Regions from separate parts of the Arthrobacter sp. NPDC089319 genome, predicted to be linked through region 2. Evidence: predicted binding sites of a transcription regulator. Region 2 holds the regulator's gene; each other region holds the start of a gene.
The links. Region 2 encodes LexA, which represses DNA repair genes until DNA is damaged. Its sites were predicted from a motif close to TCGAACANNTGTTCGA; they were not measured.

Region 1 (4,606 bases), on a different contig from region 2:
GTCGAGGGCCGGTGGGCCACAATCAGGGTCGTCGTACCCTGCAGCTCCTGGCGCAGCCGGTGCGTCACCGCTTCTTCGGTCCGCACGTCCAGGGCCGAGAGCGGGTCATCCAGCACCAGTACGGCCGGGCGGGCCGCAATGGCCCGGGCGAGCGCGATCCGCTGACGCTGGCCGCCGGAAAGGCTCAGCCCTTCCTCACCGATCTTCGTGTCCACCCCGTGCGGCAGATCGTAGGCGAACTGGGCCTGTGCCACCTCAAGCGCACGGGCCAGCAGCTCGCCCGGATTTTCGCCGCCGGGCCGGGCGCCCAGCAGCACATTCTCCCGAACGGAGGTGGAGAACAGCGTGGAGTCTTCGAAGGCCACCGATACGTGGCTGCGCAGCTCGGTGAGCGGTAAGCGGCGGATGTCCGTACCGTCCAGAAGCACGGTGCCGGCGGAAACGTCATAGAGGCGGGGGACAAGTTGCAGCAGCGTGCTCTTGCCCGAGCCGGTCACGCCCACCAGCGCCATAGTTTCGCCGGCGCGCACGTGCAGGTCCACGCCGTCGAGGACCGGTGCCGTGCCCGGCCCGGCATCCGGATAGCGAAAGACCACGCCGGCCAGGCGCAGGTCCCCGCGGACGGAGCCAGCCGGCTGCGGTTCTTCCGGATCCGTGATGGTGTTTTCGGTGTCCATCACATCGAAGTGCCGGTCCAGGGCCGTCTTGGCCGTCAGCGTCATGCCCATCAGGGATCCGATCGCTTCCACCGGCCCGGCCACCACCGCGGCGGTGGCAAAGAAGGCGACCAGCTCGCCCACGGTCATGTGCCCGCCGGCAACTTGGATGATGCCGATGACCAGGGCGGCGCCCAGCACCAGGTCCGGCAGCGAAACGACGGTGGCCAGGAACTTGGACAGCGTGCGGGCCTTGGCCAGCTCGGTCTGGCGCAGTTCTTCCGCCTGCCCGTGGAAGTTGTCCAGTGCGTACGGGCCCCGGCCGAAGGCCTTGAGCACGCGGATGCCGTGCACCGATTCCTCCACCGTGGTGGCCAGGTCCCCGGCCTGGTCCTGGCTGAGCCGGGAGGAGGCGCCGAACGCCGTGCGGAAGCGGAACCCCTGCCAGACCAGCGGCACGGCAGCGACCAGGAAGATCAGTCCCAGCAGTTGGTTCAGCGCGAACATGAGCATGAGGCCCACGACCACCGTCACGAAGGAGACCACCAGCATCAGTGATCCGAACGCCAGCCAGCGGCGGATCAGGCCCAGGTCGGCCATCGTCCGGGAAAGCAGCTGGCCCGATCCCCACCGGTCGTGGAAGGCGGCCGGCAAGTGCTGCACATGCTTGTAGAAGCGGGTGCGCATGCCCATCTCCACATCCGTGGCCGGCGCGATCGCGAATACGCGCCGCAGGTACACCAGGCCCGCTTCGGCCAGGCCAAGCACGGCAATGACGACGGCGGGACCCCAGACTTCGGAGGGGGCGCCTCCGGTGTGGATGGTGTCGACGAGCCCGCGGAGCACCTGCGGAATGGCCAAGGCCACGAGGCTGGCACCGAGGGCGCTGAAGAATCCCAGGATCAGCCGGGGCAGGATGGGCCGTACATAGTCCTTGAGCCTGGCAATGGTCCGCCAGAGGGAAAGCTCGGTCATTTCATCGATTCATCGCGTGGGTTCGTCACTGGTGCCTTGTGCACCGCAGCAACTATCCTAACGAGCCGAGTGAGGTGCCGGTCACCCTCGGGGCCCACGCCCTGCTTCTCTGGCTGCCCCGGCTAGCGCTCACTACTCCTACACATTGCGGATTATCGCTAGGGGTCGAAGACACGTGCTAATAAAATCGTGGTATGGCGCTTGGAGTGATGGACCCGACCGAGGAGACGGACACGTCTCTGGCCGAGGTGCGCGCCGTGCTGCAAGACATTGCTGACCGCTTTGTAGCGGAAGCGCCGATGCTGTCCAACCGGGATCTGGCCAACAGGGTGGCGGCGGTCGAGGACGTTTCAAAGACCCTGGAATACCTGCAGGCAGCGGGCGCGCATGCCGTGGAGTGCGCTGATCTCGCCGCCAACGGGGAATCCACCGCACACGCGGCAGCCTTCGCCGATGATTGCGCCCCCGGGAACGCGGGGGAGTGGGCCAATCCGGCTGCAGTCATCACTGCGGGCGGAGGAGAGCCCTCCGGGAGCCCTGCTGGCGCCGGCGGCCCTGATGCCGCTGGGTCGGAGAAGCGGCAGCGCCGACGCAAGACCGAATTCCGGAACAACGCGGAGTACCTGCGCTCGTGGCTGGGGATCGGCATCGTCGAAGCAGGGCGGCGGCTGCGCGTAGGCAAGGCCGTGAGCGCCCCGGTTAGGCTGGACGGCGAGGCCGGTGCACCAGATCTGCCCGTACTGGCAGAAGCCATGGCCCGTGGGGACGTCAGCGGCCAGGCCGCGGCCCTCATTGCCGATTCCCTCGGCCGGGCCGGTCACGCCGCTGATCGCGGCACGTTGGAGGCGATGGAAGCCTCGCTGGTCGCCCAGGCCATTGAAAGCGACACTGACACGCTGGGGATGGTCGCCAGGAACTGGGAAACAGCCGTGGACCAGGACGGCGCCGAACCGTCCGAAGAGGAGCTGCGGGCACGGCAGGGCATGTTCTACCGCGGACGACGGCGGGGCTTGCCCCAGTTCGTCATCAACACCACTGACGACCAGTACGAACTCCTGGCCACGGTAATGAACAGCGCCGCGAACCCTCGCATCTGCCCGGAAGCCATCGAAGCGGCAGCAATCGGCCCTGGTCAGGCGTCCATCGATGAAACCGGCGTCACTGCAAGAGACAACGGGGACGCCGGCACGGCCGTAAACACAGCCACCGAAAGCGCAGAACCAGCGGCCGCCGCCGCACCAGAAGATGAGCTATCGGGCGTCTCCGGGGTTGAAGGCACCCGCGGTACCGCATCTGGAGGCGCAGGCACCCTCGCAGAAGGAGCCGGCGATGAGGGCCACGATTCCGAAGGCAGGGGGCCCGAGGGCGAGGTCCCAGAAGGCGCTGACTCCGAAGGGATGGCTCCCGAGGAGGCGGATCCTCTGGTCCTAACGGGTCTTGATCAGTTCACCCGGGCGCAGAAGCTTCTAGCCGGCCTGATCGGTGCCTGCCGTATTGCCCTGAACGTTGACAAGCTTCCCGACTCCGGCGGGCTGCGCACGCAGATGATCGTTACCAGCGGTTATGAACAACTCGCCGGGCTGGTCGCGGGCGGCGGCAGCGCCGTCTACAACGGGTCGCTCTCGGCTAAAACGGTGCGCCGGATGGCCTGCGACGCCGAAATCATTCCCGCGGTCCTCGGTTCCAAGGGTGAGGTTTTGGATCTGGGCAGAGCCCAACGCTTTTTCAGCCGGGCGATCCGCAAGGCGCTGATAGCGCGGGACAAAGGCTGTGCCTTCCCCGGCTGCAGCATGCCGGCTCTGTGGACCGAGGCACACCACATTGTGCCTTGGTGGGCCGGCGGCCGGACCGACGTCAACAACGGAGTCTGCCTCTGCGGCCTGCACCACGACCTGATCGAGCAAGGCAACTGGGAAATCAACGTCCTCGAAGGCATCCCTTGGTTCACTCCACCGGACTACATCGATCCGCGCCGCAAACCACTGCGAAACGCCTACTGGCAAACCCAGATTCCGCTCCCGCCGCCGCTCCGCCACGGGCCACGAACGGGACGGCCACGGGAGCAAGCCGCACGGTGAGGTGAATCCGGGCGGCGCCAATCTGAAAGGCTGTGCGTTCTTGTACCGGTCAGGCCGTGCATTCTCGAACCGGCAGCTACTGCTCTATTCTGCTGCGGGCTGCACCTTCAGCCGAGCCGGAGCCCTCCGGCGGGGGCTTCCCTGGCGGTGGCGGATGGAGAAGGCGTCAGCGTCAGCAGCACTGCTTCCGGGCGGCATGCGAACCGGATCGGAGCCAGCCGGGACGTTCCCAAACCTGCGGAGACGTTCAACGGGACGCTGCGCCCTTGATGATCCCAGTAGGTCAGGCCACGGGCGCGCCAGGTCGGCAGATCGCAGTTGCTGATCAAGGCCCCGTAACCGGGCAGGCAGACCTGGCCTCCGTGAGTATGTCCGGCAAGGATCAAATCGGCGTTCCCGGCGGTGAACTGGTCCAGCACACGCTGGTACGGCGCGTGGGTCACGGCGATGCGCAGATGGGCTGCACTGTCTGCGGAGCTGGAGCCGTTGGGAAAGCCCACGTACCGGTCCCGCTGCAGGTGCGGATCGTCCACGCCGGTGAAGTCCAACCGCACTCGGCCCACCACCAACGACTGGTTCCGGTTGGTCAAATCGATCCAGCCGGCGGTGCCGAAAGCGGCGTGCATTTCGCGCCACGGCAGCTCCCGTGAACCGTAGTCCTCGGGCTGTTTCGACGGTCCGGTGAAGTAGGAGAACGGGTTTTTCATCACCGGGGCGTAGTAGTCGTTGGAGCCGGGAACGAAAACCCCCGGCACGTCCATCAGCGGTGCCAATGAGTCCAACAGGGGCTTCACGGCGTGGCGGTGGCTGAGGTTGTCGCCGGTGTTGACCACCAGATCAGGTTCCAGGGCAACCAGTCGCCGCAGCCACTTCTGTTTGAGCGACTGTCCGGGAGAC
Region 2 (4,606 bases):
AGCCGAGGCCTTCGACCGCCGGCAGCACCTGCTGGTGCAGGCGGGCACCGGCACGGGCAAGTCGTTGGCGTATCTGATCCCGCTCATGGTGCAGGCCTTGGAGGGTGAGAAGCCCGCCATCGTCTCCACCGCGACGCTGGCCCTGCAGTCGCAGATCGTCAAAAGGGACCTGCCGCGGCTGATGGAAGCCGTCGCCGATGAGCTTCCCCGGCCGTTGGACGTGGCGCTGCTCAAGGGGCGGAACAACTACGTCTGCCTGCATAAGCTGGCAGGCGGCTTTCCGGACGAAGACGCGCCTGCTGCGCTGTTTAGCCTCGGCGAGGACGCCGTCCCGCATCCGGCTCCCGCCGGCGGAGGGGCGTCCAGCGGGGCCGCGGGGGCATTGGGCAAGGAGGTCGTGCGGCTGCGCGAATGGGCGCAGGAGACCGAGACCGGCGATCGCGATGAACTGGTGCCCGGGGTCAGCGATCGCGCGTGGCGACAGGTCTCCGTGGGATCGATGGAATGCCTCGGCGCGCAAAAATGTCCCCTCGCCGCCGAGTGCTTCAGCGAACTGGCGCGCGGACATGCTGCCGAGGCGGACATCGTGATCACCAACCACGCCATGCTCGCCATCAACGCCTTTGAGGGCGTGGCCGTGCTTCCGGACTACGACGTGGTGGTGATTGACGAAGCCCACGAATTGCAGGACCGCGTCACCAGCGCCGTGGCGGGGCAGCTGTCGGCTGCCATGGTCCGCACTGCGGCTTCGACCGCGCGCAAGCACACCGGGATCAGCGTGGAGCCGCTGAACTCGGCTGCCGGCGCCCTGGAGGACGTACTGGAGCCGTTGCCGAGCGGCTTGTTGGCCTCCGGCCTGCGCGAGGAGCAGGAGTTGGTCCTCGTGCAGCTGCGGGAGGCGGCTCGCGCAGCGCTATCCGATTCCAAGCCCGAGGGGTCCGCGGCGGCAGACGGCGGGAGGCAGATGGCCCGATCCCGTCTTTCCGCGGTGCTGGAGATGGCCGAACGGCTGCTTTCGGCGGCAGATTCCCGCGAGGTCATTTGGGCGACCCGTCCCAGCACCTTCGGCGAGACCGGCGACTATATTGCCAACGACGACCAGCCGGCTACGCTCAACATCGCCCCGTTGTCTGTTGCCTCCAGGCTGCGTGAAGGGCTCTTCGACGAACATACGGTGGTGCTGACCTCCGCCACGCTGTCGGTGGGGGGCACTTTCGACGCCGTTGCCGGTTCGCTCGGATTGTTGGGGGCCGGCGCCCCAGCGTACTCAAGCGCTGACGTGGGCAGTCCCTTCGATTACCCGCGCCAGGGTGTGCTGTATGTGGCATCGCATCTGCCCAAGCCGGGCCGTGGCACCAGCAGCGAGCAGCTCGACGAACTCGAGGAGCTGCTGCGCGCCTCACGCGGCGGGGCCCTCGGATTGTTCTCCTCGCGTCGCGCGGCAGAAGAAGCTGCCGCCGAAATGCGTCAGCGCACCGACCTGACCATCCTGTGCCAGGGCGAATCATCAATGGGGGCGCTGGTCCGCCAATTCGCCGATGAACCGGACACCTGCCTGTTCGGCACGATGACTCTGTGGCAGGGAGTCGATGTTCCGGGCGAGGCATGCCGGTTGGTGGTCATCGACCGAATTCCGTTCCCGCGGCCGGACGACCCGCTGACCACTGCCCGGACCCGGTCGGTAGCCCAGGCCGGCGGCAATGGTTTCATGACGGTCTCGGCCACCCACGCAGCAGTGCGGCTGGCCCAGGGCGCTGGCCGCTTGATTCGCGCATCCAATGACAAGGGGGTTGTGGCCGTGTTGGATTCCCGTCTGGCCACCGCCCGCTACGGAAATTTCCTCCGCAGCGCCCTGCCGCCGTTTTGGAGCACGAAGGATGGCGCCATCGCCCGCCAGGTCCTGGAGCGGCTGGCGGCCGCGGCCGCCTGAACCGGCGGCGGCCTGAACCATCCGGGTCCGCCGCCGCATGGGCAGGCTGCATCGGCTGAAGGAGCGGTCAGAGCGCCCGCATCACGGAGACAACCTTGCCCATGATGGTTGCGTGGTCGCCCAGAATCGGTTCATAGCGCGTGTTCTGCGGCAGCAACCAGGTGTGCCCGTCGCGCTGCCGGAAGGTTTTCACCGTTGCCTCTTCGTCGAGCAGCGCCGCAACAATGTCGCCGTTCTCTGCGGTGTGCTGCTGCCGAACCACCACCCAGTCGCCGTCGCAAATGGCAGCATCGATCATCGAATCGCCGGAAACCTTCAGCATGAACAACTCGCCGTGCCCCACCAGCTGCCGGGGCAGCGGCATGACGTCCTCGACCGCCTGGTCCGCCAGGATCGGTCCGCCGGCGGCGATCCGTCCCACCAGCGGCACCATGGCCGTATCGGATGACGTGGTGAGTTCGGACACCGCGACGCCACTGGAGCTGCGCAGCTGCTGCGGCTCGTCCACGCCCACGATTTCCACGCCGCCCTGTTCAAGCGTCAGCGGAGTGAGGATCTCCATGGCCCGGGGACGCTTCGGGTCCCGCCGGATGTAGCCCATCTTCTCCAGTTGGGCCAGTTGATGGGTGACGCTGGACAGGCTTGCCAAGCCGACGAGGTCGCCGATCTCGCGCATCGACGGCGGGTACCCGTGGGCAATAACGGAGCGCTGGATGGTTTCCAGGATCTTCTTTTGCCGCGGCGTCAGGCTGCGTCCGACCTTGACAGGGCGGCCTCGTCGCCGCGCTCCGGCAGTGGTGGTGGTCTCTTCGGACATATCCGGCCCCGGTCTTCCCATGATGGTCCAGGTGCCGGGTCTGGCTGATGCGGAACCGGCACTCGGATTGCTGTCTCGACTGTTTTGTCAGTGGCGGCTGATGCACTGCAATTCACAGCCGCTCATGCCATCAACGCTAGGCGAGGCGGTGAGGAATTTCAAACATTTGTTCGACTGAGTCTCGACAACAGTCGATCACCAGTGCTAAAACTGTAGACGACGTGTTCGAAGATACGTTCGAACGCAGTGGTTCGATGATCGAAACCAGTCGAAATAGATCGAAAATCGGAAAGGTGGCACCATGTCCGCCCAGCTCGCACCGCAGTCCGCAGACTTCCGCGCCAACGCCCCCCTCCGGCTTACCCGCCGGGGCCGTTTGCTGCTGATTGGCCTGCCGCTCATGCTTGCCGCGGCCGTCGCGCTCACCCTGGTCGGCTTCTTCACCGCACCGGCAATGGCCGCTGCCGGAGGGCTGGGGCCGGGGCCGGCTGTTACCGTCACGGTCGGCAGCGGCCAGACGCTCTGGGATGTGGCAGTGCTGTCCGCACCCGACCGCAACCCGCATGATGTCATCTTCGAGATCGCGCAATTGAACGGCCTGGACGGGGACATCGTCCATTCCGGCCAGCAGTTGCTCGTGCCGTCAGCGCATTGAGGCAACCGTAATATGAGCCGCTTCGGCCCGCCCGATTCCTGCCCCGGGCGGGCCGAAGCTTAAGCTGGATCGGTGAGTGAGCAGCTAGAACGCCTGAACCGTCTGCCGTTGCGGGGTAATCTCCGGGGCCTGGAGCCATATGGTGCCCCCCAATTGGACGTGCCCATCCTGCTGAACGTCAACGAAAACACCCACGGCTTGCCGGAGACGGTGCATCAAGCTATCGTCTCGGCCGTCAGCGCCGCGGCTGCCGGTTTGAACCGGTATCCGGACCGCGAGTTTACCGAGCTTCGGACGGCGCTGTCCCGCTATCTGGGACACGGCCTCACGGCAGAGAACATCTGGGCGGCCAACGGTTCGAATGAAGTGCTGCAGCAAATCCTTCAGGCCTTCGGCGGGCCGGGCCGGACCTTGTTGAGCTTCCCTCCCACGTATTCCATGTACCCGTTGCTGGCCAGCGGGACGGACACAGAGTATGTTGCGGTGCCGCGTGGAGCGGACTTCACGATCTCCGCGGAAGCGGTTGCCGCTGCCGTCGCAGAATCCGCAGCCAACGTCGTCGTCCTGTGTTCCCCGAACAACCCGACGGGCACCGCGCTGGGCCTTGACGTCGTCGAAGCCGCCTACGAAGCGGGGGAGGCATCCAACGCCATAGTGATCGTGGATGAGGCCTACGCCGAATTCGCCCACGCCGGCACGCCGAGCGCGCTGACGCTGCTGCCCGGCCGGGAGCGGTTGATCGTCTCCCGCACCATGAGCAAGGCTTTCGCCCTTGCCGGTGCCCGTGTGGGGTACCTTGCCGCCGCACCGCAGGTTGCCGACGCCCTGCGCTTGGTCCGCCTGCCCTACCACCTGTCCGCGATCACCCAGGCGACGGCGCTGGCCGCACTGGAAAATGCGGACGCGCTGCTCGCCAATGTTGAGGACATCAAGACCCAACGGGACCGCATTGTCGACGGACTGACCGAACTCGGTTTGAAGCCGGCACCGTCGGACTCCAACTTCGTGTTCTTCGGCGGCCTGGACGACCCGCACGCGGTGTGGCAGGGGCTTCTGGAAGCCGGTGTGCTGATCCGCGACGTCGGGATTCCCGGACACCTGCGGGTGACGGCGGGCACTGAGGCCGAGACCACAGCCTTCCTCGATGGCATCAAGGCCCTGATGTCGAGCCGAGTCTCCTAAACTGTAGTAAGAGCGCACCGGC
Region 3 (4,606 bases), on a different contig from region 2:
GAAGCCGTGGCCCGCGGAGCGGATCGAAGGCAAGATGGTGCCATGGATCCCGTAGCGGCCCTGAATGAAATAGCCTTCTGGCTGGAGCGCGAACTGGCGCCTACCTTCAAAGTGCAGGCGTTCCGGAAGGCGGCCGCCGTGGCTGCCGGGCTGGACCCCGACGAGCTGGCCGCGCGGGCGCGCAGCGGCCGGCTGAAGAGCATGAAGGGGATCGGGGCCAGCACTTTCGTCGTCATTCAGCAGGCGGTCGACGGCGAGGTCCCCGACTATCTGGTGAAGGTGCGGGAACGATCGGCTGAGCCGCTGGCCGAGGGCGGCCGCGAGCTGCACCAAGCACTCCGCGGTGATCTGCACAGCCACAGCGACTGGTCCGACGGAGGCTCGCCGCCGGCAGACATGGTCGACGCGGCGCGCTGGCTCGGCCGCGACTACCTGGCCCTGACAGACCATTCGCCGAACCTCAAGATTGCCAACGGCCTGAGCGCGGAGCGCCTGGCCAAGCAGCTTGACCTGGTGGCCCAGATCAATGCCGAGGCCGACGGTATCCGGGTCCTGACCGGCATCGAAGCAGACATGCTGGAGAGCGGCGAACTCGACCAAACACCCGAGATGCTGGATCGGCTGGACGTGGTGGTGGCCAGCGTCCACTCCAAACTGAGGTCGGACCGGGGCACCATGACCCGCCGGATGCTCGGCGCCATCAACAATCCGCGCACCAATGTGCTGGGCCACTGCACCGGGCGGCTGGTGAAGGGATCGCGGGGAACCCGGCCGCAATCGGAATTCGACGCCGAGCGGATCTTTGCCGCCTGCGCCGAGAACGGCGTCGCCGTCGAAATCAACTCCCGGCCGGAGCGGCAGGACCCGCCGGATGAACTGATCCACTTGGCGCTCGACGCCGGCTGCCTGTTCAGCATCGACAGCGACGCCCACGCGCCCGGCCAGCTGGATTTTCTCCACTATGGTGCGGAACGGGCCGCCAAAAACGGCGTCCCCGCCGAACGGATCATCACTACGTGGCCGGTGGAGCGTCTTCTGGAGTGGTGCAGCCAGGGGAGGTAAAGCGATTCTCGGCGGTTCTAGACGGGGCGGATTCCCGCCATGGGTCGGCTGCCCCCTTGGCGGCGAGTCGCATCGATTCGGCAGCCACCTTCGGGCCGGCATCAGCGGGCTAATCGTCTCGCTGCCTAGAGCGCACGCGCATTCACGTTTCATTGTCTGCTTGCCATCGGTCGGGGTGGGATGTGGGTTTGCCAGTAGGTGTTTCGCAGTGGGTGGCGGTCGGGGTCGATGTAGTCGGGAGGGGTGAACCAGGGGATGCCGTCGAGCACGTTGATTTCCCAGTTGCCTTGCTCAATCAGGTCGTGGTGGAGGCCGCAGAGGCAGACTCCGTTGTTGACGTCGGTGCGGCCGCCGGCCCACCAGGGCACGATGTGGTGTGCTTCGGTCCAGACTGCGGGCATGGTGCATCCCGGGAAGGCGCACCCTTTGTCCCGGATGAGCAGTGCCCGGCGGATCGCGCGGTTGAAGAACCGTTGCGACCGGCCCAGATCGAGGACTTCGCCGTTGGTGCCGAGGATAGCGGGGATGATTTCGGCATCGCAGGCCATTCGGCGCGCGGTTTTGGCCGAGATCGGGCCGTTGAATACTGCGCTTCCGCCGCCAGAGAGCAATCCGGCCAGCTGTTCGTAGCCGCTAGTGACCATCACTTGGGTGCGGTGCCCGCCGGAGTCCGGGAGTTGACCGGTGTTCAGGGCGATCCGGCAGGCACCGACCAGGCCGGCCAGAAGCTTCTGTGCCCTGGTGAAGCCATCCATTGCCTCGACGACCGCCGGATCGGCGTCGCCGTGGCTGTGTTCCGCTGACGCACGATCCTCCTCGTCGGCCAGCCCGGTGTTGCCCTTCGCGGTGCCCGCTGGGAATTCGCCTGAGCAATAGTCCTCAACGCTGGGAGCGTCGAACTCAGTGGTTCCGGCGGTGCTGTCGTCGGGGTCGTGGGTACTGTACCCGCCTTTATCCGTCGCTCCCGCGGTGCCGGCGGAGTTGCCGCCCGCTCCAGACGGCGCACCTTCGCTCGAGCTGTTGTCCTCGGCCTGTTCCACGGTGCTTTCGATGGCGTCGGATCGGATGCGTGGGTTCGCGGCGCTGTTCATCACCGTGGCGAGGGCTTCGTACTGGTCGTCGGTGGTGTTGATGACGAACTGGTGCAAGCCGCGCCGGCGTCCGCGGTAGAACATGCCCTGCCGGGACCGCAGTTCCTCGTCCGAGGGCTCGGCACCGTCCTGATCGACAGCTGTTTCCCAGGTCTTCGCGACAATCGCCAGCGTGTCGGCGTCGCTCTCGGCAGCCTGCCGGACCAGCGACGACTCCATCGCCTCCAGCGTCGTGGGATCGGCGGCGTGGCGGGCACGGGCGATCGAATCGGTGACCAGGGCCGCGGCGTTGGCGCTGATTTCGCCGGCGGCCATCGCCTCAGCCAGCATCGGCAGCGCCGGGGCGCCGGGTTCACCGTCGAACCGCACCGGCGCGGTCACCACGGCTCCGACCCGCAGCCGTCGCCGCGCTTCGACGATGCCGATCCCCAGCCGGGAGCGCAGATATTCGGCGTTGTTCCGGAACTCGGTCTTACGCCGGCTCTGTTGCTGTTTCGGACCCGCGCCGCCCGACCCCGCTGGCTCAAGGCTTTGGGCGTTGTCGAGAGCGCCGCCGGCGTTGTTTCCGGGGCCGACGATAGAGGCAGCCGGGTCCGCCCACCCTGCCGCACCGGCTGCATTAGCCGCCTCCGCAAAGGCACCAGGCCTGGCCGCGGTTTCCCCGTTCGAAGCGATGTCCGCACGCTCCACCGCCTGGGCTCCTACGGCCTGCAGGAACTCCACAACCTTCGAAACTTCCTCGACCGCCGCTACCGTGTTGGCCAGTTCCCGCCTGCTCAGCGAACCGGACCCGGCCGTGAAGCACGCGGCGACATCCTGCAGCACGGCGCGCGCGCCGGAGAGAGCTTCCTCCATCTCCCCGGTCCGGTCCAACGGTGCGAGCGTCATAGCACAATTTTATTCGCACACACATTCGACCCACCAGCGAATCAGCCTAATGTGTAGGGGTAGTGGGGCGCCCCAAGCCACAGACAAACGGCATGAAGTCGTTTCGGTAGGACCACCACTGCCCTCATTGGAATGAAGCTGGCCGACGAACCGCGCTGCTGTGCTTACCGGGTCGCCCCCTGCGCAGGCGCCTGCGTGGCGGGGACGGTGCTCCGCGGTGCCGAGAGCCGGCCGTCGCGCATGGTGGCCACGGCATCCGTGAGCGGAATGAATTCAGTGTCGTGGGTGACCATGACGGTGGCAACGTCGAATTCCCGGGTGATCTGGACCAGCAACCGCACCACGGCCTCGGAGCGCTCGTGATCAAGCGCCGCCGTCGGCTCATCGACCAACAGCACCCGTGGACTGCCCATCAGCGCCCGCGCGATGTTGACCCGCTGGCGCTGGCCGCCGGAGAGCTGGTGCGGGCGGCGGTGGGCCGCTTCGGAAAGTCCCACGATGTCCAGCAGCTCCAAGCCACGGGAGCGGGCGTCCCGCGGTTTGCCGCCGCGCAGGTGGGCTCCGATCTGGAGTTGTTCCAGTGCGGTCAGCGAGGCCAGCAGGTTGGGCTGCTGGAAGACAATCCCCACCTTGCGCCGGCGCAGTTCGGCCGACTCCTTCAGGCTCAGGGCCGTGGCATCCACCCCGTCCACCAGCACGACGCCGGCGGTGGGCCGGATGAGCGTGGCGGCGACCGCCAGCAGGGAGGACTTCCCGGAACCGGACGGACCGGCCAACGACGTCAGGGTGCCGGCCGGAACCTGCAGGTCCACCTGGTCCAGGGCCTTGGTGGTGCCGTCGCCGTCGGGGTAATCAAGTGTGACGTTGAGAAGACTGAGTGCATGTGTCATGGGGCTGTTCCTTCGGGGAGTGGGGGCCGGGCCTGAAAGCCGCGGAGGCCGATGCGGCGGTTGCGCTACGGAGCGCCTGAATGATGCGGCGGTTGCGCTACGCAGCGCCTGAATGAGGGCCGGGAAGTGTCAGCTGCCGCCCAGCGCCGTCAACGGGTTCACCCGCGTCACCCGGCGGACCGCCAGCACGGCACCAGCCATGCCGAGGACCACCATCCCGGCGATCGGCAGCAGGGTGCTGGCGGGGGAGAGCAGGAACGGTGCGGCCCGGGAAGCAAAGACTCCGCCCAGCACTCCGGCGCCGCCGCCGACCGCCGCACCGGCGGCCAGAACCACGAAGGCCTGCGTCAGTGCATCGCGGAGCAGGTAGGAGTCGGAGCTGCCCATGGCTTTGAGCACGGCGATGTCCCGCGTCCGCTGAATGGTCCACACGGTCAGGAAGGCCACGATGACCAAGGCGGAAATGCCGTAGAGGAAGCCCTGCATCAGCATCAGGGATCCGTTTTCGCTCTGGTAGGAGCCCAACGCCTGGAAGGCTCCGGTGACCGAGGTGGTGGTGGTGTCGGCGGCCTGGTTGGCGGCCGCCGCGGCCGCTCCGGACGGATCGCCGTCGGAAAGTCGGGCGGCAACAGCGGTGGCGATCGGGCCATCGGCTGCACCGCCGTCGTTGATGTG
Region 4 (4,606 bases), on a different contig from region 2:
CAGTTCCACCTTGTTGTCGTCGATATCTACCGCGATGATCGTGGTGGCGCCGGCCAGTTTGGCACCGGCGATGGCGGCGATGCCAACACCGCCGCAGCCGATCACGGCTACGGATTCGCCGCGCTTGACCTCACCGGTGTTGATGGCCGCGCCGATGCCGGCCATGACACCGCAGCCGAGCAGGCCCACCGCGGCGGGATCGACGTCGTCGTCCACCTTGGTGCACTGGCCGGCGGCCACCAGGGTCTTTTCGGCAAAGGCACCGATGCCCAATGCGGGGGAGAGCTCCGTGCCGTCCTCCAGCGTCATCTTCTGCGTGGCGTTGTGGGTGTTGAAGCAGTACTGTGCCTGGCCGCGCTGGCAGGCCCGGCATTCACCGCAGACGGCGCGCCAGTTCAGGATCACGCGGTCGCCGGGGACCAGGTTGGTCACGTCGGGGCCCACGGCGTTGACCACGCCGGTGGCTTCGTGGCCGAGCAGGAACGGGAAGTCGTCGTTGATCCCGCCCTGCTTGTAGTGCAGGTCCGTATGGCAGACGCCGCAGGTGAGGATGTCCACCAGCGCCTCGCCCGGACCCGGGTCCGGCACCAGGATGGTTTCGATGGAGACCGGCGCATTCTTTTCCAGGGCCACTACTGCCCGTACCTTGTGAACCATGCGGGAGTGATTCCTTCCTAGCGAAGTCTGGCGGGGCCGTCGTCGGCCACCCTGCCCATCCTAGGAAGAAAACCGGGGCGCCACAATTTCCAAAACGAATGTTATGGAAACTGCGGCTCCCCTGATGCCTGCGGGTCGGATTCCGCCGGTGGAGCCTGCAGCTGCTAGACGCCCAGGCGCTCCTTGACCAGCGAGAGCGGCGGGTTGGTGGCGCTGCTGCCGTCCGGGAAGAGCAGGGTGGGAACCGTCTGGTTGCCGTCGTTGAGATGCTCGACCAGTTCGGCGGTGCCCGCGACCTCTTCGATGTTGATCTCGGTGTAGCCGATGCCCTGCGCATCGAACTGGGACTTCAGGCGACGGCAGTACCCGCACCAGGTGGTGGAGAACATGGTGACGGTTCCGGCAGCAGGTGTGTAATCCAAGGTGGCTCCTTCTGGTGTGAAAGCTTGTGTACATGTCAACGTCGCGCCGGCCGTGGTCATTCCCGGCGCTGAGCGTTGCCGCGGACGTTTCCGGCCGGGGGCCTTCGTTCCGGCCCACGGGCGAGCTACAAGGATGCCACGAGAAGCCGGGAACTGTGCCCGCCCTGCGCCGTCTGGATCCGATGTACTGGACCATAATGGAGGCATGTGTGGCAGATACGTCATGGCGCGGGGAACGGGCGACCTGGTGGCTTCGTTCGACGTCGATGAGTCCTATGTTGAAGAGATCCAACCTTCGTACAACGTTGCACCGACTGACGAAGTCCCCCTGATCATTGACCGTAGGGGGCCTGACGGCGATGGAGTATCCAGAAAACTCATCATGGCCCGGTGGGGGCTCGTCCCCCCGTGGGCCAAGGATCCCCGCTCCGGCGCACGATTGATCAATGCACGCATGGAGACCGTCACGGAAAAACCCTCGTTCCGGAAGGCGGCGGCCAGAAAGCGCGGTTTGCTCGTTGCCGATGGGTACTTTGAATGGCAAAAGACCCCGGACGGCAAAATACCGACCTATCTGCACGGCGAACGCGAAGAGATGCTGGCCTTTGCGGCGCTCTTCGAGAATTGGCCTGATCCGGCCCTGCCGGAAGATCATCCTGAGAAGTGGCTGCGGACCTGCACCATCATCACCACGCAGGCTTCCGATTCACTCGGGCACATCCATGACAGAACGCCGCTGATCGTGCCGGCTGACCTTTATTCGGACTGGCTGGATCCGGAAACCACATCCGAGGCCGATGTACAGCAGTTGCTGGACGCCATGCCCGAACCGCATCTTGTTCCGCGGCGGGTTAGTTCCAAGGTCAACAACGTGCGCAATAACGGACCCGATCTCATCGCCGAGGCAGTGTGAGCGACGGCTCGGCCGTCCGGAGAAGTGATTTCACTGTCGTCGGTTTCACGCAAGTCCTTTTTCGTCGGACGTCCGCAACAATCCGGCAGAACTCGTTGTGCGCCAGCCTTCGCTGCTGGAAGCTAGGGGAAGAGCCGGACCCAGCCGCTATGGGGCGTCTGTCGGGTATGAGGCTGTCTGTGGGGGAGGAATCCATGACGGGAAAGTTTGTCGCCAGTTCGACGGCAACCATCGCGGCACCGCCTGATCGTGTCTGGGCGGTGATTACCGACCCCGAGGCCATCAAGGGGTTCATGTTCGGTACCGAGGTGAACACCGACTGGAGCGTCGGCGGGCCCATCCGCTGGCGAGGTGAATGGGAAGGCAAAGCCTACGAAGACAAGGGCCAGGTGCTGGAGTTCGAACCGGGAAGGCGGCTGGTTGTCACTCACTTCAGCCCGCTGACCGGACAGGCGGACGTGCCGGAGAACTACCACCGCCTCACCTGGACGCTGGCGGAAGTTCCCGGCGGAACCGAGTTCACGCTGTCGCAGGACAACAATGCCAGTGCCGAAGCGGCGGAGTACTCCAAGTCGATGTGGGACAAGTTGGTGGGCGACGTGAAGGATCTGGCCGAGCAAGGCTAGGCGAATGAGGCCGCGGACCGTCCCGCTGCGGCCGTGCGGCGATATTGATGAGATAGCAGCGTTCCTGGCTTTGCTCGGATTCAAGGCGTTGTATCGGCAGGTGCGGCCAAACCCGTACATCGCGTTCGGCCGGGACGGGCCGGAGTTGCATTACTTCGGGATGGACGGGTTCCGCCCAAGTCGAAGCACTCGCATACCTTGCCGAACTCCACATCCGGCTGGGGGATCCGGACAGCGCTCGCCGGGTGGTGGAAAGCCTGGAGTTGCTGGATCCCCGAGGAAGACTGTGCGGTATGCGGTCCAGTGCTGCGGCAGGCCAGGGAACTGCTGCAGGCGTAGCGCGCCCCGCTTCATCACTCTGGTTTTGTCAGTGCCTGTCCCTACGCTTGATCTTGGATTCGAACACATATTCGAATAGAATAAGAGGGTCAAGTTTTTCGGCAGGCGTGTTGGCGCAGGGGCGCGTGCTGCAGGGCTCTGACCCGTTGTCCAGATGAAAGGTGACTGGAACATGGGTGTTTTCAGTGAAGCTGTCGAAGTTGTTTGTTCCCCTGCCGGACAGCCTCTGCGGCTGCGGTGGCAGGGCAGGAGCTACCGGATTGTCGCAGAACCCGTGCGTTGGTATGAACGCCGCAAATGGTGGGCGGAAGAACTGAGGGCAGAACGGGGCAGGGGAGCCGGGTTGGTGGACCATGAAATCTGGCGCGTGCAGGCACGGCTGAACGGCAGGTCCCAGATCCGCACCCTGGACCTTTCCCATCAGGTGGATGCCGATCGCTGGCGACTGATCCGTGTCCATGATGCCGTCCGTGAACTGAGCGCCTGAGCGCAGACCCGCAGCATTTATTCGCCTCGGTTTTCGCGGCTGCCGCCGGATAACGATCCCGTGCCTTCAATAAGGCGTTTGGAATGACCAATGAGCTTTACCCATCTGCATGTATCCACGGCGTTCAGCGCCCACTACGGTGTTTCCTGGCCTGATGAACTGGCCGGCGCGGCCGCTTCCTTCGGAGCGGATGCATTGGCCTGCACGGACCGGGACGGGCTCTACGGAACAGTCAAGCACCTCAAGGCTTGCCTGGCGGTGGGGATTGATCCGATAGTCGGCGTGGATCTGGCAGTCCAGGACGACGGCGGCCGTGACACCGGGCGCGTTGTGGTGCTGGCGCATGGCGGGAACCAAGGCAACGGCTACCATGCGCTCTGCCGACTGATTTCGGCGGCGCATGACGGGACGGCAGGCAGCGGGCGGGGGAGCAGGCATCGAACACCCGGGGTGACGCTGGAACAACTCGCCCGGCATGCCGGTACTCCGGACGGCGGACCTGCCCTCACGGTGCTGTTGGGGCCGATGTCCGAGGTCGGCCGGGCACTGCGCCGCCGCAGCTATGCCGAAGCGCGCCGGCTGGCCGGACACTGGCGCACCGTGCTGCCGGTCGGATCGTTGGCAATGGAGATTGTGTCCCACCTCAGTGCCCCCGGCGAGAACCTGAGCACCGCCCACGCTGTACGGATGCTTAACCTTGCCGACGAACTGAAGATTCCAGCGGTGTTGACCAATGCCGTGCGCTACTGCGAAGAAGACGGAGCAGCTACCGCAGATGTACTGGACTCGGCCAGGACTTTGACGGCATTGTCCAAACTGCCTGAACTGCAGCCCAGTGCCCAGGGTTGGCTGAAATCACCTGCACAGATGCAGGCTCTGGCTCGGGAGATCGTTCAGGCAGCCGGTGGCGGAAGCCGGGACGTGCACCGACTGCTGTCCGTGACCGAAGCCGTGGCGGACCGGTGCCGGATGGACCCCTACCAGGACATGGGCTTCAAACATCCCGTGGTCCCGGAAGCCTCGGTTATCGGGATCGACGGGGAACCACTGACCGAGCTGCTGCAGCGCTGTGAAACCGGCATTGCCGAACGGTTCGGCGGAATATCCGGACGGGCAGAGCAGGAGCTGCGGGACCGATTGGCACATGAGCTGGGCATCATCT

Region 1: the regulator LexA is predicted to act here: its motif matches at 1,797-1,812, upstream of AB0N75_RS00735 (DUF222 domain-containing protein).
Region 3: the regulator LexA is predicted to act here: its motif matches at 3,055-3,070, upstream of AB0N75_RS10100 (DUF222 domain-containing protein).
Region 4: the regulator LexA is predicted to act here: its motif matches at 3,017-3,032, upstream of AB0N75_RS07275 (DUF6504 family protein).

The regions. Positions count from the first base shown of each region.
Region 1 covers NZ_JBFBGZ010000001.1:152,161-156,766, forward strand. The annotation lists gene AB0N75_RS00730 (ABC transporter ATP-binding protein) at 1-1,631, opposite strand, end outside; gene AB0N75_RS00735 (DUF222 domain-containing protein) at 1,826-3,709, shown strand; gene AB0N75_RS00740 (metallophosphoesterase) at 3,817-4,606, opposite strand, start outside.
Region 2 covers NZ_JBFBGZ010000015.1:37,928-42,533, reverse strand. The annotation lists gene AB0N75_RS17150 (ATP-dependent DNA helicase) at 1-1,930, shown strand, start outside; gene lexA (transcriptional repressor LexA) at 1,998-2,768, opposite strand; gene AB0N75_RS17140 (LysM peptidoglycan-binding domain-containing protein) at 3,049-3,402, shown strand; gene AB0N75_RS17135 (histidinol-phosphate transaminase) at 3,475-4,584, shown strand.
Region 3 covers NZ_JBFBGZ010000006.1:4,956-9,561, forward strand. The annotation lists gene AB0N75_RS10090 (NAD(P)/FAD-dependent oxidoreductase) at 1-2, shown strand, start outside; gene AB0N75_RS10095 (PHP domain-containing protein) at 43-1,062, shown strand; gene AB0N75_RS10100 (DUF222 domain-containing protein) at 1,212-3,041, opposite strand; gene AB0N75_RS10105 (ABC transporter ATP-binding protein) at 3,206-3,931, opposite strand; gene AB0N75_RS10110 (FtsX-like permease family protein) at 4,061-4,606, opposite strand, start outside.
Region 4 covers NZ_JBFBGZ010000004.1:86,285-90,890, forward strand. The annotation lists gene AB0N75_RS07255 (S-(hydroxymethyl)mycothiol dehydrogenase) at 1-657, opposite strand, end outside; gene AB0N75_RS07260 (glutaredoxin domain-containing protein) at 822-1,079, opposite strand; gene AB0N75_RS07265 (SOS response-associated peptidase) at 1,285-1,992, shown strand; gene AB0N75_RS07270 (SRPBCC domain-containing protein) at 2,187-2,618, shown strand; gene AB0N75_RS07275 (DUF6504 family protein) at 3,130-3,444, shown strand; gene dnaE (DNA polymerase III subunit alpha) at 3,535-4,606, shown strand, end outside.